Regions from separate parts of the Bradyrhizobium sp. P3_C3 genome, predicted to be linked through region 1. Evidence: predicted binding sites of a transcription regulator. Region 1 holds the regulator's gene; each other region holds the start of a gene.
The links. Region 1 encodes PhoB, which activates phosphate uptake and scavenging genes when phosphate is short. Its sites were predicted from a motif close to TGTCATNNANCTGTCAT; they were not measured.
Positions count from the first base shown of each region.

Region 2: the regulator PhoB is predicted to act here: its motif matches at 2,462-2,478, upstream of ugpB (sn-glycerol-3-phosphate ABC transporter substrate-binding protein UgpB).
Region 3: the regulator PhoB is predicted to act here: its motif matches at 2,959-2,975, upstream of phnF (phosphonate metabolism transcriptional regulator PhnF).
Region 4: the regulator PhoB is predicted to act here: its motif matches at 1,754-1,770, upstream of AC1DW2_RS17970 (acetoacetate decarboxylase).

Region 1 is NZ_JBFUGY010000034.1:44,311-49,660, forward strand. Features, by position in the region: gene pstA (phosphate ABC transporter permease PstA) at 1-519, shown strand, start outside; gene pstB (phosphate ABC transporter ATP-binding protein PstB) at 516-1,337, shown strand; gene phoU (phosphate signaling complex protein PhoU) at 1,349-2,065, shown strand; gene phoB (phosphate regulon transcriptional regulator PhoB) at 2,081-2,788, shown strand; gene AC1DW2_RS31420 (GcrA family cell cycle regulator) at 3,025-3,537, opposite strand; gene AC1DW2_RS31425 (aspartate aminotransferase family protein) at 3,994-5,202, shown strand; gene argF (ornithine carbamoyltransferase) at 5,202-5,350, shown strand, end outside.
Region 2 is NZ_JBFUGY010000010.1:94,277-99,626, forward strand. Features, by position in the region: gene ugpE (sn-glycerol-3-phosphate ABC transporter permease UgpE) at 1-163, opposite strand, end outside; gene ugpA (sn-glycerol-3-phosphate ABC transporter permease UgpA) at 163-1,044, opposite strand; gene ugpB (sn-glycerol-3-phosphate ABC transporter substrate-binding protein UgpB) at 1,092-2,408, opposite strand; gene AC1DW2_RS13865 (CaiB/BaiF CoA transferase family protein) at 2,629-3,831, opposite strand; gene AC1DW2_RS13870 (organic hydroperoxide resistance protein) at 4,016-4,441, opposite strand; gene AC1DW2_RS13875 (MarR family winged helix-turn-helix transcriptional regulator) at 4,596-5,054, shown strand; gene AC1DW2_RS13880 (GIY-YIG nuclease family protein) at 5,073-5,315, opposite strand.
Region 3 is NZ_JBFUGY010000026.1:15,704-21,053, reverse strand. Features, by position in the region: gene AC1DW2_RS26395 (alpha-D-ribose 1-methylphosphonate 5-phosphate C-P-lyase PhnJ) at 1-708, opposite strand, end outside; gene AC1DW2_RS26390 (carbon-phosphorus lyase complex subunit) at 705-1,808, opposite strand; gene phnH (phosphonate C-P lyase system protein PhnH) at 1,813-2,421, opposite strand; gene phnG (phosphonate C-P lyase system protein PhnG) at 2,426-2,890, opposite strand; gene phnF (phosphonate metabolism transcriptional regulator PhnF) at 3,010-3,741, shown strand; gene phnE (phosphonate ABC transporter, permease protein PhnE) at 3,907-4,755, opposite strand; gene phnE (phosphonate ABC transporter, permease protein PhnE) at 4,752-5,350, opposite strand, start outside.
Region 4 is NZ_JBFUGY010000014.1:3,039-8,388, reverse strand. Features, by position in the region: gene AC1DW2_RS17980 (type 1 glutamine amidotransferase domain-containing protein) at 1-75, opposite strand, end outside; gene AC1DW2_RS17975 (patatin-like phospholipase family protein) at 539-1,714, opposite strand; gene AC1DW2_RS17970 (acetoacetate decarboxylase) at 1,936-2,718, shown strand; gene AC1DW2_RS17965 (transporter) at 2,832-3,848, shown strand; gene AC1DW2_RS17960 (carbohydrate porin) at 3,870-5,273, shown strand; gene AC1DW2_RS17955 (MFS transporter) at 5,270-5,350, opposite strand, start outside.

The DNA of each region.
Region 1 (5,350 bases):
AACGACATCCTCCTGTCGGCGCCCTCGATCATCATCGGCCTGTTCATCTATGGTGCGGTGGTGGTGCCGATGCGCGGCTTCTCGGCGATTGCCGGCTGCCTCGCGCTTGCGGTGATCGTCATCCCGGTGGTGCTGCGCACGACCGAGGACATGCTGCTGCTGGTGCCGAACGCACTGCGTGAGGCGGCCTCGGCGCTCGGCCTGCCGCGCTCGCTGGTGATCAAGCGCATCGCCTATCGCGCGGCGCGCTCGGGCCTCATCACCGGCGTGATGCTGGCCACCGCCCGCGTCGCCGGCGAGACCGCGCCGCTGCTCTTCACCGCGCTGTCGAACCAGTTCTTCAGCCTGGGTCTGAACAAGACGATGGCGAACCTGCCGGTCACCATCAACAATTTCGTGCAGAGCCCCTACGCCTACTGGAAGCAGCTCGCCTGGAGCGGCGCGCTGCTCATCACCCTGACCGTTCTTGCCCTGAATATTGGCGCGCGCATTCTGAGCGCCGAGAGGACCGCAAAATGAGTGATCTTTCCGTATCGATGAGCGCGGCCGGTGGTTTGCCCCAGGCGCCGGTGCTGCCCGAAGCTCCGGCCAAGGTGACGGTGCGCAACCTCAATTTCTATTACGGCGAGCACCACGCGCTGAAGAACATCAATCTGGCGCTCGGCACCAACCGCGTCACGGCGTTCATCGGCCCGTCTGGCTGCGGCAAGTCCACCCTGCTGCGCATCTTCAATCGGATGTACGACCTCTATCCGGGCCAGCGCGTCACCGGTCAGCTCATGCTCGACCAGACCAACGTCCTCGACCCCAAGCTGGACCTCAATTTGTTGCGCGCCCGCGTCGGCATGGTGTTCCAGAAGCCGACGCCGTTCCCGATGACGATCTACGAGAACATCGCCTTCGGCATCCGCCTTTACGAGAAGATCTCGAAGTCCGAGATGGACGACCGCGTCGAGAAGGCGCTGCGCGGCGGCGCGCTGTGGAACGAGGTCAAGGACAAGCTCAACGCCTCCGGCCTGTCGCTCTCCGGCGGCCAGCAGCAGCGCCTCTGCATCGCCCGCACGGTCGCGGTGCGGCCCGAGGTGATCTTGTTCGACGAACCCTGTTCGGCGCTCGACCCGATCTCGACCGCCAAGGTCGAGGAGCTGATCCAGGAGCTATCCGAGAACTACACGATCGCGATCGTCACCCACAACATGCAGCAGGCGGCGCGCGTCTCCGACAAGACCGCCTTCATGTATCTCGGCGAGCTGATCGAGTTCGACGACACCAGCAAGATCTTCACGTCGCCGACCGACCGGCGCACGCAGGATTACATCACCGGCCGGTTCGGCTGAGGAGACGGAACATGGGTTCTGAACATACCGCAAAGGCCTTCGACACCGACCTCCAGGAGCTCACGCGCCTGGTCGCTGAGATGGGCGGCATCGCCGAGCGCATGATCGTCGATTCCGTCGACGCGCTGATCCGCCGCGACGTCGCGCTCGGCCAGCGCGTCGTCACCATCGACGCCGAGCTCGACGCGCTTCAGAAGAAGATCGAGGAGCGCGCCGTTCTCACCATCGCGCGCCGCCAGCCGATGGCGGTGGATCTGCGCGAGATCGTCGGCGCCATGCGCGTCGCGACCGATCTCGAGCGGATCGGCGACCTCGCCAAGAACATGGGCAAGCGCGTCGCGGCGCTGGAGACGGATTTCCATCCGCTCAAGCTGTTCCGCGGTCTGGAGCACATGACCGACCTCGTGCAGCAACAGGTCAAGTCGGTGCTGGATGCCTATGCCGCGCACGATCTGCCGGCGGCGATGGCGGTGTGGAAGGGCGACGAGGAAGTCGACGCCATCTGCACCTCGCTGTTCCGCGAGCTCCTCACCTACATGATGGAGGATCCGCGCAACATCTCGTTCTGCATCCATCTGATGTTCTGCGCCAAGAACATCGAGCGCATCGGTGACCACGCCACCAACATCGCCGAGACCGTGTTCTACATGATCGAGGGCCAGGCGATCACCGACAAGCGGCCGAAGGGCGACATGACGACCTTCGCCACGACGGTCCCGAACACTTAAGGAGCGACGAACACCATGGGCGCACGCATTATGGTGGTTGAGGACGAGGAAGCTCTCACCGAGCTTCTCCGCTACAACCTCGAAGGCGACGGCTATGACGTCGAGACGGTGATGCGCGGCGACGATGCCGACACCCGCCTCAAGGAGCACATCCCCGATTTGATCGTGCTCGACTGGATGCTGCCGGGCCTCTCCGGCATCGAGCTGTGCCGGCGGCTGCGCACCCGGCCCGAGACCAAGCAGCTCCCGATCATCATGCTCACCGCGCGCGGCGAGGAGAGCGAGCGGGTGCGGGGCCTTGCGACCGGCGCCGACGACTACATCGTCAAGCCGTTCTCGGTGCCGGAGCTGCTGGCACGCGTGAAGGGCCTGCTCAGGCGCGCCAGCCCCGAGCGGCTCGCCACCGTGCTCGCCTATGGCGACATCGAGCTCGACCGCGACAAGCGTCGCGTGGCGCGTTCGGGTCGGCCGATCGATCTCGGCCCGACCGAATATCGCCTGCTGGAGTTCTTCCTGGAGCATCCCGGCCGCGTGTTCTCGCGCGAGCAGCTGCTCGACAGCGTCTGGGGCCGTGACATCTACATCGACGAGCGCACCGTCGACGTCCATATCGGCCGCCTGCGCAAGCTGCTCAATCTCGGCCGCGAGCAGGACCCGATCCGCACCGTCCGCGGCGCGGGCTACGCACTGGATGATCGCTTTGCGAAGGCGGAGCAGGCGTAAGCTCGGTGAGCTGCGGCCACACTCTCGGTGTCGTCCCGGACAAGCGTAAGCGCGGGTCCGGGACACCCACCGCGAGTGATTATTGTGCCAAAAGGTAACTCCGAGTCCCCGTAGCCACATCTTGCGGTGGTTAAGGGTCCCGGATCTGCGCGCGCTTGAGGCGCGCTTGTCCGGAACGACATCGGATTTGTTGAGCCGCCATCGTGTGACGGCTCCTTTCTGAGCTCAGAACGACTTCAGCGCGGACCCGGCTTCGCCGGTGCGCGCCGGCGATCGGCCGCGGGCTGATACGCCACGCGCGAGTGCTGGGCGCAGTAGGGCAGGCCGGAGAGCGCCTTGCCGCCGCAGAAGAAGAAATCCGGGCTCGAGGGATCGCCGACCGGCCAGTGGCAGGTGGCCTCGTTCAGCTCCAGCAGCGACAGCCGCTGGCTCATCGGCACGACGTTGTCGTAGGTGACCGGTTCGGCCTCGACCTCGACTTCGAAGGCCTGCGCCAGCGCGGTGTTGCCGCGCGCGATCGGGCGTGTCACCCGCATCATGTGCTGGGCGGGGCGCGCCTTGCGCGGCCGCGGCGCTGCCGACGAAGGGCTCTTGGCGCGGCCCGACAGGCCGAGCCGGTGCACTTTGCCAATCACGGCATTGCGGGTCACATTGCCGAGTTCAGCGGCGATCTGGCTGGCCGAAAGTCCGGCCTCCCAGAGCTTTTTCAGCTGCTCGACGCGATCATCCGACCAGGTCAAAACGGTCATTGCACCCTTTCCTTCGTCGGCGCCTGCCATCCTGGCGGCCGCACGGCGAATGCCTAAGCTTCGAAAAACCCGTGCCGCCAGAATCCCTTAAGGCTCGCCGGGCGCACCAGATGCGCCCGAACGCTTACGCCGGTACATGAGGACTTAGAGGATCAGAACTGCTGCACGAGATGTCGTATCTGACAAGCCAAACGCTACAATATGGCGTGACTCACGCGCAAGAGTCCGCCGACTCGCTTCCACATGTTCCGTGGCGGAAATACGCAAAATCGCCACCGCAAGACTACGGATTCTGCGTTTCGCGAGGCTTTCCGGGCGGCATTGACACCGGTTTCACCAGGCATAAGATAGTCAGGCGTGCCGCCCTTAAAAGGCGGCACGTTTCGTTTTCCGGGCCGGTCAATGGTGCGTTGCGCAATGCACGCTCACACCGTCCGCAACATTCAAGTGATCGTCATGACTAACAGCGCAGCGCCGCATTTGCTCCCCGTTTTCGCCAGGTCCGACCTCGGTTTCGAGCGCGGTGAAGGCTGCTGGCTGATTGCGACCAATGGCGATCGCTATCTCGATTTCACCTCGGGTGTGGCGGTGAATGCGCTCGGCCATGCTCATCCTGCGTTGGTCAAGGCGTTGCAAGAGCAGGCCACCAAACTCTGGCACATGTCGAACCTGTTCCAGAGCCCGGACGGCGAGAAGCTCGCCGCGCGTCTGTGCAACGAAAGCTTCGCGGACTTCGTGTTCTTCTGCAATTCCGGCGCCGAAGCGCTGGAAGGTGTGATCAAGCTGGTCCGCCATCATCACTTCTCCAAGGGTCATCCGGAACGTTACCGCATCATCACCTTCGAAGGCGCCTTCCACGGCCGCACGCTGGCAACGCTCGCCGCGACCGGTTCGGCAAAATATCTCGAAGGGTTCGGACCGCCGATGGACGGCTTCGACCAGGTCCCGCATGGCGATATCGAAGCCGTCAAGAAGGCGATCGGTCCGCAGACCGCCGGCATCCTGATCGAGCCGATCCAGGGCGAGGGCGGCGTGCGTTCGGCAACGCCCGCCTTCCTGAGGGCGTTGCGCCAGCTCTGCGACGAGAAGGGACTGCTGCTCGCGTTCGACGAGGTGCAGACCGGCATGGGCCGCACCGGCGATCTCTTCGCGCATCGCCGCACCGGCGTCACGCCTGACGTGATGTCGCTGGCCAAAGCGCTCGGTGGCGGCTTCCCGATCGGCGCGGTGCTGGCGACCGCGGACGCGGCTGCCGGCATGGGGCCCGGCTCGCACGGCTCGACCTTCGGCGGCAATCCGCTCGCGATCTCGGCTGCCAACGCCGTGCTCGACGTCATGCTCAAGCCCGGCTTCTTCGATCACGTGCAGAAGATGTCGCTGCTGCTCAAGCAGAAGCTCGCCTCCGTGATCGATCGTTATCCTGACATCGTCAGCGAAGTGCGCGGCGAAGGCCTTCTGATCGGCATCAAGGCCGTGGTGCCGTCAGGCGATCTCGGCGCGGCATTGCGCAACGAAAAATTGCTCACGGTCGGCGCCGGCGACAATGTCGTGCGCTTCCTGCCGCCCTTGATCGTCACCGAAGCCGAGATCGAGGACAGCGTCGGGCGGCTCGAGCGCGCCTGCGCCGCGATCTCGTCCAGTCAGACCAAGCGGGCGGCAAGCTGATGAGCAAGTCCCCGAAGCACTTTCTGGATATCAACGAGCTCCCGTTGTCGGAGCTCAAGAGCATGCTCGCGGCCTCCTCCGCCATGAAGGCGAAGCAGAAAGCGCACCAGCCGGTGAAGCCGCTGGAAGGCAAGACGCTGGCGATGAT
Region 2 (5,350 bases), on a different contig from region 1:
AGAAATGGCCGCCCGGCAGCAGCGACATCTGCCCGTTCGCGATCAGGGCGTTGTCCTGGGTCGAGGCGACGATCGCGATGTAGACCGGGAATGCGACGATCGCGATCCCGATCCAGAGAATCGCGTGGGCGACGTAGCGCCGAAAGCCCTCTTCTTCGACCATCAGTAGGTCACCTTGCGTTCGACGAAGCGGAACTGGATTCCCGTCAGCACGATCACCATGACCATCAGGATCACCGATTGCGCTGCCGAGCTGCCGAGATTGCCGCCGAGCAGGCCGTCGGAATAGACCTTGTAGACCAGCGTGACCGTCGATGTGCCGGGACCGCCGCGGGTCATGGTGTCGATGATGCCGAAGGTGTCGAAGAAGGCGTAGACGATGTTGACGACCAGCAGGAAGAAGATCGTGGGCGACAGCAGCGGGAAGGTCACGGTCCAGAACCGCCGCATCGGACGGGCGCCGTCGATCGCGGCGGCCTCGAACACGCTTCGGGGGATCGCTTGCAGGCCGGCGAGGAAGAACAGGAAATTATAGGAGATCTGCTTCCACGCCGCGGCGAGGATGATCAGCCCAGCCGCCTGGTTGCCGTCGAGCAGCGGATTCCAGTCGACGCCCAGGTTGCGCAGATAGCGCGACAGCACGCCGAGCGAGGGATGCAGCATGAAGATCCAGAGCACGCCGACGACGGGTGGCGCCACCGCATAGGGCCAGATCAGCAGCGTGCGGTAGAGCATTGAGCCGCGCAGCGGCTTGTCCGCCATCACGGCGAGCAAGAGCGCGAAGGACAGCGACGAGACGGCGATGGCGAACGAAAAGACGAACGTACGGACAACCGCCTCGAAATAGGCCGGGTCCTTGAACAGGTCCTGATAATTCTCGAACCAGACGAAGCTTGTCGACAGACCGAAGGCGTCCTGGAGCAGGAAGGATTGGATCACCGCCTGCGCGGCCGGCCAGTAGAAAAAAATCAAGACGATCGCGAGCTGGGGCGCAACCAGCGCGTAGGGCAATAGTTTTGCTTGGAAAATGGCTTGCTTTTGCATGATGTCAGGTGAGCGGCAGGCCGGCTTGCGGCCTGCCGCTCATCGCCTCACTTGACGGCGGTTTTTTCGAACTGCCGCAGCATCGTGTTGCCGCGCTCGACGGCGGCGTCGAGCGCCTGCTTGGCGGTTTTCTTGCCGGCCAGCGCCTGCTCGATCTCTTCCGACCAGACGTCACGCAGCTGAACCATGTTGCCCAGGCGCAGACCGCGCGAATTGTCGGTCGGCTCCTTGTTGGTCAGCTCGATCAGCGGGGTCTCGAGATAGGGCTGATCCTTGTAGAAGCCTTCTTCCTTCGCCTTGGCGTAGGCCGCCTTGGTGATCGGCAGATAGCCCGAGGCCTTGTGGATGTAGACCTGGCGATCGGTGTCCGAGAGGAAGGTCAGGAACTTCGCCACGCCCTTGTATTCGTCGGCCGACTTGCCGCCCATCACCCAGAGCGAAGCGCCGCCGATGATCGAGTTCTGCGGAGCGCCCTTGACGTCCGGATAGTATGGCATCGGCACGGCGGTGAAGTTGAACTTGGCCTGCGCCTTGACGTTGCCGAAGAACGCCGACGAGGTCAGGTAGATCGGGCATTCGCCGGAGGTGAAGCGGCCTTCGCCGGTGTTGGTGCGGCCGGCATAGTCGTAAGTCTTGGTCTTCTGCAGCTCGACCAGGGTTTCGAGATGCTTGACCTGAAGCGGGCCGTTGAACTCCAGCACGGTGTCGAAGCCGTCGAGGCCGTTGGCCTTGCTGGCGAGCGGCACGTTGTGCCAGGCGGAGAGCTGCTCAAGATTGACCCAGGTGACCCAGGAGCCCGAGAAGCCGCAGGTGTCATGACCCGCAGCCTTCAGCTTCTTGGCGGCCTCGAACGTTTCCGGCCAGGTCTTGGGGATCTCGACATTCGCCTTCTTGAGCTCGTCGAGGTTGACCCACATGACGGTCGACGACGAGTTGAACGGGAACGACAGCATCTCGCCCTTCGAGGTCGAGTAGTAGCCGGTGATGGCGGGCAGGTAGATCTTGGGGTCGAACTTCTCGCCGGCCTCGGCCATCAGCTTGTAGACGGGTTTTACGGCGCCGGTCGCGGCCATCATGGTCGCGGTGCCGACTTCGAACACCTGCATGATGTGCGGGGCGTTGCCGGCGCGGAACGCCGCGATGCCGGCGTTCATCGTATCGGGATAGTTGCCCTTGTAGGTCGGGATCACCTTGTAGTCGGTCTGCGAGGCGTTGAAGTCGGTGGCGAGCTTGACGATGACGTCGTTGTTGGCGCCGGTCATCGCGTGCCACCACTGGATTTCGGTCACGGCCAAGGCCGGCGATGCGCCCATGCCGATCGTGATCGCAACTGCGGCAGCCGCCCCAAAGTGTCGAAGAGCCATCAAGTAAACCTCCCTTGGCCGTCAAAAAGAAGCGCTTGCGCTAGCAGCGCCATATGACGTTCACATGACTGTGTAAGCGGGAGAAACGAAAGCAGCAAGCGCGGCCAAAAGGGAAGCCGTCAAATAGGCGAATGCCGAGCGCGCAGCTTCCTCCGTTCGCGGTGCACATGCGTGCCCGCGCCGCAGTGCGGCATTTGCTCGGGTGAGGCGGCGAGGGCGTTTAGCGCTTGCGCTCGGGGCCGCAGACCGTGCCCTTTTCGACCATCGCGTCGATCTCCGATTTGGAGTAGCCGAACTCGCCCAGCACCTCCTGGGAGTGCTGGCTGAATTTCGGCGGCAGGCGGCGCAGGCTCGGCTTGCTGCGATCGAGCCGGATCGGCGAGGCCACGCCCTTGTACCAGTCCTTCTCGATGACATCGCCGCGGGCGATCGTGTGCGGGTTGGTCAAGGCCTGGTCGATCTTCTGCACGGGACCTGCGGGCAGGCCGGCGGCGAGCAGACGATTGCACAGCGGCTCGGCCTCGTGCTGGCTGAACACGGCGGCGAGCTCGGCCCGCAGCGCCTCGCGATTGGCGATGCGGTCCTTGTTGCGGGCAAAGCGCGGATCGGTGCCGAGCTCGGGCTTGCCGATTTCCTTGGCGAGCTTGCGGAAGGTGCCGTCATTGCCGACGCCGATGAAGATATCGTCGGTCCTGGTCGGGAAGATCGCGTAAGGCACGAGGTTGGGATGCTCGTTGCCGGTGAGCGACGGCGGCTTGCCGTGCATGAAATAATTCGCGGTGTGCGGATGCATGATGGCAAGGCCGGTCTCGTACAGCGTCGTCTCCAGGAACTGGCCCTGGCCCGAGCGCTGCCGCTCCGACAGCGCCATCAGGATGCCGATCGCCGCATAAAGGCCGGTGGTGATGTCGACCAGCGGCACGCCGATCCGCATCGGTCCGCTCTCGGGCGAACCGGTCGCCGCGATCATGCCGGTCATCGCCTGGATGATGGCGTCATAGCCGGGATTGCCGCCGCGCGGACCGTCGGCGCCGAAGCCGCAGATCCGGCAATGCACCAGGCGCGGGAATTTCTTGCTGAGCACATCGTTGCCGATGCCCCATTTCTCCAGCGTGCCCGGCTTGAAATTCTCGATCAGGACGTCGGCGGTCTCGAGCATCTTCAGCAGCACGACACGGCCGCCCTCGGAGGCGAGGTCGAGGCCGATCGAGCGCTTGTTTCGGTTGATGCCGATGAAATAGGCCGCGTCTTCGTCGTGGAACGGAGGGCCCCAGTCGCGCACCTCGTCGCCGGCGGGCGGCTCGACCTTGATCACGTCGGCGCCGTGGTCGGCGAGGATCTGGGTGCAGTAGGGACCGCCGAGCACGCGCGTGAGATCGATGACGCGCAGTCCGCTCATTGCGCCCAAAACGGCTTCAGTCATGCCTTCGCTTCCCCTGTGTCGATCATTGATCACAGGCCTAGCGAGGTTTTTTTGCGCCAGCAATGGCTTGGTGCGTAGGGGCGTATGCGGTGCCGCCGTGCAATCCCGCGGCGTGGCAAAACAACAAAACTAGAGGAAGCGGCCGGCCCGAGGGGGATCTCGGGCCAGCCAATCCGCCGTTTGATCAGACGACCGTCAGGCGAACGTCGACATTGCCGCGCGTGGCATTGGAGTAGGGGCACACCTGGTGGGCCTTCTCGATCAGCGCCTCGGCTTCCGCGCGGGCGAGGCCCGGCAGCGAGACAGCCAGATCGATGTCGAGACCGAAGCCGCCGGCCGCGCGCGGGCCGATGCCGACGGTGGAGGTGACCGAGGCGTCAGCCGGAACCTTCGGGCCGCCCTGCGAGGCCACGAACTTCATCGCGCCGATGAAGCAGGCGGCATAGCCGGCCGCAAACAGCTGCTCGGGATTGTTGCCGGCGCCGCCGCCGCCGCCGAGTTCCTTCGGCGTGGTGAGCTTGACGTCGAGCGCGCCGTCGAGGGTCGCGGCATGGCCATCGCGGCCGCCGGTGGCCTTTGCGCTGGTCTTGTACAGGACGTTTACCGACATTTTCGTCTCCTCAGGTGTTCGGGTTGGGGTGGAACCTACATCGCAAACAATTAGATTGTGCGCAATTGAAATTTGCATGCCTCACATTTAATTGTTCGCAATTGAATGTACGGCCGCCCGATCCCAGAATGGAGGAAACCGCGTGAGATTCTCGATGCCCCGGAAATTATCGGCGCTGGACCCGCAGCGCCTCGACAATCAGATCTGCTTCGCGGTCTATTCGGCCGCGCATGCCTTCAACCGGGTCTACAAGCCGCTGCTGGACCGGCTCGGCCTGACCTACCCGCAATATCTGGTGATGCTGGTGCTGTGGGAGCGCGACGACGTGCCGGTCAAGGACATCGGCGAAAAGCTGTTCCTGGATTCGGGCACGCTGACGCCGCTGCTCAAGCGCCTCGAGGCCGCCCACCTCGTCAAGCGCACGCGCTCGCGCGAGGACGAACGTCAGGTGCTGATCGCGCTGACCCCGCAGGGCCATGCCTTGAAGGAAAAAGCGCGCGCCGTGCCGCAGTCGATCCTGGCGGCGTCGGACTGCTCGGTGTCGGAGCTGGTCGCGATGAAGGACGAGATCGTGGCGCTGCGGGATCGGTTGAATGCGGTGATCGGGGAGTAGGGGGGAGTTCGCTGGAAACTAGGACAGCCGCTTCTTCGTGAAGGCGCGGCCGGAGTGGGACTTCAGGTACTTCTCAAATTCGAGCGCTTTGTACTTGTCGGGGAACGCGCAGTACCAGATCAGCTTCCACGGTCTGAACTTGGCGGTATGGGTGGATCTGCCCGCATTATGCTCCGGAACCCGGCGCTTCAAATCCTCCGTGGCCCCAACGTATTCCTCCTCGGGAAATTCGACGCTGCGGAGGAGGTAGACGTACCACATTGACGGAGATCGCCTGGGGTAGTCGTTAGGTGGGG
Region 3 (5,350 bases), on a different contig from region 1:
GAAGCGGTACGGCTCGAACGGGTGATCCTCGAAATCGAGCGACACCACCTGCGTATAGGGCGGGATCGCATAGATGCGCTTCTCGCGGCCGGCGCCGAACAATTGCAGCGCCGGGCAATTGTCCATCTTGGGATTGTCGAATTTCGGCGTCGGTGACGGATCCATCACGTAGCGCGCGTTCACCTTCACCGGATAGGCGTAGGCGGTGGCGATGTGGCCAAAGCGGGCGATGTCCTCGTACAGCTTCACATGCATCAGGCCGTATTCGGCCAGCGCATGCATGCGCCGCGTCTCGGTCTCGCGCGGTTCGAGGAAACGCAACGGCTCCGGGATCGGCACCTGATAGACCAGCACCTGGTTTGCGTGCAGCGACGTCTCCGGGATGCGGTGACGGGTCTGGATCACGGTTGCATCTTCAGTCGCCGTGGTCGTGGCGACGCCCGCGGTCTTGGCGAAGAATTTGCGGATCGAGATCGCATTCGTCGTGTCGTCGGAACCCTGGTCGATCACCTTCAGCACATCCTGGGGCCCAAGGATCGCAGCGGTGACCTGCACGCCGCCGGTTCCCCAGCCATAGGGCATCGGCATCTCGCGGCTGGCGAACGGCACCTGATAACCCGGAATAGCGATCGCCTTGAGGATCGCGCGGCGGATCATCCGCTTGGTCTGCTCGTCGAGATAGGCGAAATTGTAGGCGGGCGCGTTCATTCCGCGGCCTCCTTCATGGCGTCGGGCGCATTGGCCTCGGCAAATTCCTTGCGCAGCTTGCGCAGGAGCCCGAGCTCGGACTGGAAGTCGACATAGTGCGGCAGCTTCAGATGCTCGACGAAGCCGGTCGCCTGGACGTTGTCCGAATGCGACATCACGAATTCTTCATCTTGCGCCGGGGCCACGGCCTCTTCGCCGAGCTCGCGGGCACGCAGCGCCCGGTCGACCAGCGCCATCGACATGGTCTTGCGCTCGCTCTGGCCGAAGGCGAGACCATAGCCGCGGGTGAAGCACGGCGCTTCCGTCGCCGAGCCCTTGAACTGGTTGACCATCTGGCACTCGGTGAGCTCGATGGAGCCGAGCGGCACCGCGAAGCCGACGTCCTCCGCGAAAAATTCGACCTCGACCTCGCCGAAGCGGATCTCGCCGACGAAGGGATGGTTGCGGCCGTAACCGCGCTGGGTGGAATAACCCATGGCCAGCAGAAAGCCTTCGTCACCGCGCGCGAGGTTTTGCAGGCGCAGGTCGCGATCGGCCGGGAAGTTCAGAGGTTCGCGCGTGAGATCGCCGACGCTGGCGCCGTCTTCGGCCCGCGGCGAGGATTCGATCAGCCCGTCGCGGCCCAGGATATCGGTCACACGCGGCGTGGGCGCCGTCGACGCTTCGGCCGTCGCCGGCACTTCAGGCACAAAGCCCTGGCCAAGCGAGGGATCGAGCAGACGATGCGTGTAGTCGAAGGTCGGCCCGAGGATCTGGCCGCCGGGAATGTCCTTGAAGGTCGCCGACACCCGCCGCTGCACCCGCATCGCGCCGGTCTCGACCGGCTCGCTCGCGCCGAAGCGCGGCAGGGTGGCGCGGAAGGCGCGGACCAGGAAGATCGCCTCGATCAGGTCTCCGCGCGCCTGCTTGATGGCGAGCGCCGCGAGCTCACGGTCGTAGAGCGAGCCTTCGCTCATGACGCGGTCCACCGCGAGCCCAAGCTGCTCCGAGATCTGGTCGAGCGTGACTTCGGAAACGCTCTGGTCGCCACGCCGCGCATTTGCGAGCAGGCGATGGGCGTTCTCGATGGCGCGCTCGCCGCCCTTGACTGCGACATACATGCGACTAGCTTCCCTTATTCACGACACGGGTGGTGCGCGGGATCGCAACCACGGCATCATCGGCGACCAGCACCAAATCGATGCCGCGCGGAAACAGCGCCTCGTTGAACTGCAGCCGTTCGAACAGGTCGAAAGGCCTGATCGAGGCCTGAAGCGTCGCGACACCGTCGATGCCGGGGCCACGCAGTTCGAAACTGCGCCCCGAATTCAGGCTCTCGACCTGAAGGATCACCGTGGTCGAACGATCCGGATACTCATTCGTGCCCAGCGCGAAGCGCTCGAGCGACGGCAGCGCCGCGCCGTCGCTGATCAGCGCGAAACTCGCGATCGAAGAGTCCTGCACCACCGGCGCGCCGGTGTGGAACTTGAGCCATTTCACCACGTCCGACCTCTCCGCCATCCGGGCATCGAGCCAGAGCGGCGTGTCGTGATCGAACAGCGTTAGCGCGATCGCGGCAGTGCCGCGCATCGTTGGCTCGGGCGCTCCCGCCATCGGCACGATGCGCTGGACCGAGCCCGGCCGCGCCATCGCGTCCATGACGGAACGAAAGGTCGATTGCGCCGACAACACCTTGTCGACGAAACCCGGCGGTAGTTCCGCAATCGTGGTCATGGCCTCACCCCTCACCGCGCACCATGGTGTAGAAATCAACCTTCGTCGCGGCGGTCTCGGCGGCCGCCTGCTTGCGCTGGATCATAAGCTGCTCGCGCAACGGCGCGATAACGTCACGCTCCACCGCCTCGCCGAAATCACTGGACTGCGCCAGTGCGTCGCACAGCGCGATCAGCCGCGCCTTTTCGCCATCGCGCCCCAGCGTGTAGCCGAAGCCGACCTCGCCGCTCGCGAGCCGGACCGCTGCGCGAGACACCGTGGCTTCACCGAGATTGAACGGCGCGCCGTCGCCGCCGACCCGGCCGCGCAGCATGACGAGACCGTTTTCCGGCGCGCGTAGCTCCTGATGCGCCGGCAGGGCGAGAGCGCGGAGGCGAGCGGCGATCTCGCCCGCCTCCGCGTGCGCCAGCACGGCCATCGCGGCCTTGCGCTGGACTTGCTGGTTATTGTGCTGGGTCACCAAATCCACCGAGCTTTTGACAGAACTTGCCGAATCCAAGTTGTCTATGATAATAGACAACTTGATACGGAAGCGCCATGACTGTTTCGTGACAAACGTGTGATTTCTGAAGTAGGCTTCTCGGCGACATGAGCATGCAGGACACAGCCTCTTCGGGCGTCGCGCTGTGGCGCCTCGTTGCCGACGGCATCGAGCGCGGCATCGCCGACGGCCGCTTTGCAGCCGGCGACAAGCTGCCGGGCGAGATGGAGATCGCCGAAACCTATCGGGTGAACCGCCACACCGTGCGGCGCGCGCTGGCMGCGCTTGCCGAGCGCGGCATCGTGCGCGCCGAACGCGGCAGCGGAACCTATGTCGAGGCGCAGCGCCTTGCTTATCCCTTGCGCTCGCGCACCCGCTTCTCCGAGATCGTCGGCGCGGATGGCCGCGAACCGCATGGCCGGCTGATCGAAGCGTCCGGCGACGTCGCAACCCGCGAACTCGCGCGCGAACTGGGATTGAGGGCCGGTGCACCGCTGGTGCGAATCGAGGCGATCCGCCTCGCCGACCGCACGCCGATCTGCGTCTCCACCACCTGGCTGTCAGCGGAATTGTTCCCGGGCGCGGGCGAGGTGTTCGCCGCGACGCGCTCGATGACGAAACTGCTCGAGCATTACGGCGTCCGCGACTACAGCCGCGGCGCGACCCGGATCACCGCCGGCATCGTGGACGCGACCGACGCCGCGCGGCTCGATCTGCCGCTGGGACGGCCGATCCTGGTGGTCGACGCGACCGACCACGATCTCGCCGGCAAGCCGCTGGTGACGAAGCATTCGCGGTTCGCGGCGGAGCGGGTGGAGTTTCTGGTGGAGAACGGGTGAGCGGCGCTCTCTTCCCCTCTCCCCTTGTGGGAGAGGGTGGCTCGTCGCGAAGCGACGAGACGGGTGAGGGGTATGTCTCTGCAAACACCGATCTGAGTTCGAGGAGGCAGCCCCCTCATCCGGCGCTTCGCGCCACCTTCTCCCACAAGGGGAGAAGGAAGAAAGCTACGCCACCGCCCTGCGCCCAATGATCGCAAAGCGCAGCTTGCTCGAGATGAAATCGATCGCGGCGACGGCGACCAGAATCATCAGGATCAGGAACGACACCCGCTGCCATTCCAGCACGCGGATCTGCTCGGCGAGCTGGAGGCCGATGCCGCCGGCGCCGACGATGCCGATGATGGTGGCCGAGCGCGTGTTGGATTCGATGAAATAGAGCACCTGGCCGGCGATCACGGGCAGCACCTGCGGCAGCAGGCCGAAGCGGATCTCGTGCAAAGCGCTGCCGCCGGAGGCGCGGACGCCCTCGACCTGCTTCTGGTCGGCACCCTCGATCGCCTCCGAGAACAGTTTTCCGAACGCGCCGAAATCCGACACCGCGATCGCAAGCACACCGGCGAACGGGCCGAGCCCGACGACGTTAATCCACACCAGCGCCCAGATCAGGGTGTCGACGCCGCGGATCGAATCCAGGAAACGGCGGACCGGAAAACGCAAAATCTGCGAAGGTATGACGTTGCGCGCGGCCAGCAGGCTGACCGGAAGCGCTAACAGCGCGGCGAGCGTCGTGCCGAGCAGGGCGATCGACAGCGTCTCGCCCAGCGCCTTCAGATAGACCGGCAGCGAGGAACCAGGATCGGGCGGGATCATCATCAGGCTGATCCAGCCGAGCTGGCTCAGCCCTGCAAAGAATCGCGACGGCGAGAAGTCGAGATCGACGAGGCCGTAGACCAGAATCGCAAACGCCGCGACGATCATCGCCGGCATCGCGAGCCGCGCCGAGGCGGGGCGGTCGAACACATCGGGGTAGCGTGCGCGAAGCTCTCGCGTGTCGACCTCCTGCGGTCTCGTCACGTCCGCGCCTCCTTGCCGAACAGACGGCCGCGCAGCCAGCCCGTGCTGATGTCGATGATGAAGACCGTGATGATGATGGTGAGTAGGATGGCACTGACGTCGGAGTAATAGAACTTGCGGATGGCGACGACGAGCTCCTGGCCGATGCCGCCGGCACCGACGAAGCCCATGACCGAGGCCTCGCGGACGTTGATCTCGAAGCGCAGCAGCGCATAGCTAGCATAGCCCGCGGTCACCTGCGGCACCACGGCGAAGCGCATGCAGGAGAGCCAGCTCGCGCCGGTCGAGCGGATGCCTTCAACCGGCTTCATGTCGGCATTCTCAACGATCTCGGAGAACAACTTGCCGAGCGCGCCGGTGGAGTGGATCGCGATCGCGAGCACGCCGGCCATCGGCCCGAGGCCGAAGGCGATCACGAAGATCAGCGCGAAGACGATGCCCGGCACGGTGCGGGCGAATTCGAGCAGGCGGCGCACCACGAAGCGCAGCCAGGGCGACGGTGAGGTGTTCTCAGCCGCGAAGAAATTCAAGGCGAAGGCCAAGGTCGCGCCGATCAGCGTGCCGACGTAGGAGATCAGCAGCGTCTCGCCCAGCA
Region 4 (5,350 bases), on a different contig from region 1:
CGGTCCGGTGCCGCCACCCCGGATTTCGATACGGGTGGCATTGGAGCCGACAACGAGAACTTTTCCTTTGGACATGCGATCTCCTCCGATTTGCTTGATCGTTTTGCGGTTAGAACTTCATAACAATCCGGCCGACGCGAACGGCAACCTGCCGCGACGACCGTTCTGGCGTTTCAAGCAACGACCGGAGCAGATCGGGCGGAGCACGCCGCTTCGCTACGCAAGCTCGCCCCGAAGGCTCCTGCGGAGGGAAAAATCTGTCGCTGTCGAAGAAGTAAGCGGCTTCGCTGATGGCGCGCAAGCCAGCCTCCCAACGTCATTCCGCGCGCAATTTAGGGGATGCGGCGCAGTCTGACCATGTGGCGCGATCGGCCTGGAGCGGATGCATCGTGCGATTTTGGAATGATGCCATCATGCTCCTGTTTTGCCCGACGAGTCAAACCGTCTTCGGAAAACGTAAGTTGTTGATCCGCAATGCCTCGTCTACTGTGCATGGGGTTGTTTTCGCAGTTTTGTTTGGAGCAGCGCGCGCGGCGCTTTACGCGCTCTCCGTCTCCCGGTGCACGTCGTGCACCACGAGGCCCATGCCTTCGTCCGGCATCTTGATCCAGTCGCGGCGCTTCAGCGTGCGCTTGGTGTCCTCGTAGCCGCTCGTCCAGTGCTCGCGCATCGAGGTGCCCGAGAACTCATGGTCCTTGGCGTCGCCCTCATAGGCCTTCTGCTGGTAGATCAGGTGCAGGATCGCGATCTCCGGCATGCGGCGCAGGCTCGACTTGAGCTGGCGATCCTCGTCGGAGAGTTGCTCGTCCGGGACTTTCGCCAGCGCCTTGTAGAGCAGAACCTTGAGATTGTGCGTGCGGCGGTAGACGTCGGTGTTGTGGCGCGTGCGCGAGGAATACATGATGTCCTTGTGGCGGGCCATCACGTCCTGGATCGAGCGCGGCAGCACGCCCCGAGCGCTGAACAGGTCGACTTGGAACACCAGCGAATTGAGCGCATCCTCCTGGTCCAGCAGATGCTGGAGCGGCGTGTTGGAGACGATGCCGCCGTCCCAGAAATGATCGGTGCCGATCCGAACCATCGGCAGCGCCGGGGGCAGGGCGCCGGAGGCCATGATGTGCTCCGGCTCGATCTCGTCATGGGAATTGTCGAAATAGATGAAGTTGCCCGAGAGCACGTTGACCGCGCCGACTGCGAAACGAACCTTCTTCTCGTTGATGAGGTCGAAGTCGACGAGCTCCAGCAGGCTCTCCTTCAGCGGCATCGTGTCGTAATAGCTGGTGGCGGTGCGCGCGCCGACCGGGCTGAACCAGGGATTGACCTGGTGCGGGGTGAAGAAGCCGGGCTGGCCCATCGCCGACGTCATCCACGCACTGGTGAGATTGCGCCACTGGCGGAAGATGTCGCCGTCGGGCGTGTAATGCCAGATCTTGCGATTGGTGATGCGCTCCCAGAAGATGCGCAGCGCTTCCAGCCGCTTCTCCGGCTTGTTGCCGGCGATGATGGCGGAATTGATCGCACCGATTGAAACACCGCAGACCCAGTCGGGCTCGATGCCGGCCTCGTGCAGGGCCTGGTAGACGCCGGCCTGGTAGGCGCCGAGCGCGCCGCCACCTTGCAGCACCAGCGCGACGCGGTCGCAGCGTTCGGGGCGCCAGCCCCGTGCGGGAGGCTGATGCGTCTGATGAGCCGGTTGCGACGTGCGGGCGTCCATGGGTGCCTCCTAGCGTGGACCAAACGATTGCGTCCGGCAGTGACGGCGTGATGACAATTGCAGCGCCGATGCATCGTCCGCATGCAGGTCCGACCGCAGCGGGAATGGCGGGAGGTCGTGCGCCTGACGGAAATCCTTCACATCGCAGTCAATGACGGCGGCTAGCAATTTGCGGTCTAGGCCTGACGCCGCCGGGCGGGCATCACACACAGGAGATCAGGATGCGCAGGGAAGACGTGCTGAGACTTCCGTCCATGCCAGCGGCGGGGCCGAGCTATCCGGCCGGGCCCTATCGCTTCGTCAACCGCGAATTCCTCGTCATCACCTACGAGACCGATCCGGAGCTGATCCGCGCCGGTCTGCCTGAGCCGCTGGAGCCGATCGACCAGCCGATCGTGCACTACGAATGGATCAAGATGCCGGACTCCTCAGGCTTCGGCAGCTACACCGAATCCGGCCTCGTCATCCCCGCGCGCCTCAACGGCGAGGAGGTCAATTTCGTCTCGCAGATGTATCTGGATGATGATCCGCCGATCGCGGCGGGTCGCGAGATCTGGGGCTTTCCCAAGAAATATGCCCATCCGAAACTCGAGATCGTCAAGGACACGCTGACGGGCACGCTGGAATATGCCGGTCAGCTCGTCGCCATGGGCACGATGGGCTACAAGCACGAGAGCATGGCCGGCAACGGCGATCGCACCCGTGCGACGCTGTCGAAGACGCAGATCAATCTGAAGATGATCCCGGGCGTCGACGGCCGTCTCGAAGTCTGTCAGCTCGTCGCGATCAACCTCATCGACATCGTGCCGAAGGGCTCCTGGATGGGGCCCGGCCGGCTGCATCTGGTGCCGCATGTCAACGCGCCGGTTGCGGATTTCCCGGTTCGCCGCTGCCTGGGCGCGCACCACTACATCGCCGATCTCACGCTGCCGTTCGGCCGCGTCGTGCACGACTACGTCAAGGAGGCCGAGGCGATGGCCGCGACGGGGCTGGCCGCGGAGTAGGGCGGCCATCATCAAACTGTAACAAAGCCGTAATTGAGTACCCGTGAGAGGTCCGGAAGATGCCGTCAGCCATCTTCCGGAAACGGGGCATTTGTTGACGGTTGGGGTTGGCCATGGCTGAGCCGGCGAAGCTTGTCAGCGCGATATCGGATTCTGTGCCCGCCATTCCCGGCCTGGTCTGGGCGTTCCGGCTGCACGGCGACGGCAGTGCCGAGGCGCTGCCGATCGACCAGCCGATCGAGTTCAGCCATGACGGCCGGCTCTGGCTGCATTTCAACCTGACCGATGCGCGCGCACGGCCCTGGATCGCGGCGTCACAGCTGCCGCCGCTCGCGCGCGACCTCCTGCTGTCCAACGACACTTTCCAGCAACTTCACGTCATCGACCACTGCGTCTACGGCGTCTTCTCCGATCTCGTGCGCGACATCGACAGCGCGACGGAAGAGACCGCGTTCCTGCGTTTCGCCATGACCGAGCATCTTCTCGTCAGCGGCCGGCATCAGGCGCTGTGCTCGGCCGATGCGACGCGCCGCGTGCTCGAAGGCGGCTATCGCGTCGACAACGTCGCCCATCTCCTGGAAAAGATCGTCGACGAGGTCGCTGACACGCTGGACCGGATGGCGGACAAGCTCGGCCAGGAGATCGACGACATCGAGGAACGGATTTTGGCCGACRACGCCAAGCCGGAGATGCGCCGCAATCTCGGCCGGCTGCGCCGGACCTGCGTCAGGTTGCATCGCCAGCTCACCGGCCTGCGCGTGCTGTTCCACCGCCTCGATCAGAAGAACACCGATCATCTCGCGCCGGCCTTGCGCATTCACGCCGGCAAACTGGCGCAGCGGCTGGACGGGCTCGATCACGACATCGTCGAGCTCCGCGAACGCAGCCGCCTGCTCGAGGAGGAGCTGCGCTTCAAGAACGAGGAGGAGAGCAACCACCACCTCCACACGCTCTCCATCGTGACCTCGCTGCTGCTGCCGCCGACCCTGATCACCGGCATCTTCGGCATGAACACCAAGGGCCTGCCGCTCACCGACGTCGAGAGCGGATTTCTCTGGGCGGCGCTCCTGATGGCCTCGTCGGTCGGCGCGGCCTATCTGTTCATGCGGCGCACGGGTATCTTCAGGTAGCGTACGCAGCCGGTATCAGCCGTGATCGGGACGTCCCACAGATTTCCGCTGCGAAATGCGGCCGCGATTGCGCTGGCCTCGACAATGGCGAGCACCAGCGCCTTCGCCGGCGCCAAGGACGAAAGCGCGGCCGAATGGCTGGCGCCGAAATGGTTCAACGAATGGCATGACGGGCTCGCCAACAAGGGCCTGAATTTCGGCGCCGCCTATATCGCCGACAACATCGCCAACGTCTCCGGCGGCGTGAAGCGTGGTGCCATCCATTTCGGCCGCCTCGATCTCTCGGTCGATGCCGATCTCGACAAGCTCGTCGGGTGGACCGGCGGCCGCTTCTACGCCAATGCGTTCGTGATCTACGGGCAGGGGCTCTCCCGCAACTACGTGATGAACCTCGCCACCATCAGCGAGATCGAGGCGCTACCGGACCAGCGGCTCTACAACGCCTATTTCGAGCAGAGCTTCTTCGGCGACCGCCTGAACATCAGGGCCGGCCAGCAGGCCGCCGACGTCGAGTTCTTCGACAGCCAGACCGACGACCTCTTCATCAACGGCACCTTCGGCTGGCCCGCGATCAAGGCGAGCAATCTTCCCGCCGGCGGCCCGGCACCGCCGATCGCGGTGCCCGGCATCCGCATCAAGGCGGCGCTGACCGAGAACATCACCGTGTTCGGTGCGGTGTTCAACGGCGATCCGTCAGGCCCGGGCGAGGCGGATCCGCAGCTGCGCGACCATCATGGCCTGGCGTTCCGCGTCAACGATCCGCCGTGGGTGATTGGGCAGGTCCGCTTCAACTACGACATCGATATCGGCGGCCGGCCGCTCGCCGGCAATTTCACGCCGGGCGCCTGGAAGCATTACGGCTCGTTCGACAGCCAGCGTTTTACGGCCGAGGGGCTCTCGATCGCCGATCCCGGCGGAAGCGGTGTACCTGCAAGACTTCGCGGCAATTACGGTATCTTCGCCGTCATCGAGCAGGTGCTCTATCGCCCGCCGGAGGTGAAAGACAACAGCACGTCAGCCTCGATCCCGGGCGTCACCGCGTTCGGCCGCATTGCCTACAGCCCGCCGGACCGCAATCTGATCGACCTTTATGTGGACGGCGGCATCGGCTTCGTCGGCTTCACGCCAAGCCGTCCGCTCGATCGCTTCGGCGTGGCCATGGCCTATATGCGGATTTCGAACACTGCGCGCAATCTTGACATTGATACGCAGGCCTTCACCGGCATCCAGAGCCCGGTGCGCAGCAACGAGACGCTGATCGAGATGATCTACGAGGCGCATATCAAGCCGGGCTGGCTGATCGCGCCTTACTTCCAATACGTGTTCCGCCCCTCCGGCGGCATCCCCAATCCAAACGATCCGACCGGCGTGTCGCGGATCGGTGACGCCGCAGTCTTCGGCGTCACCACCACGATCAGGTACTAGGCCATCGCCGGCCTCGGCTCGGCCTTCGGTTGCCGCGACAGCGCCAGCACGATCAGCGAGGCGAACACGCAGAGCGC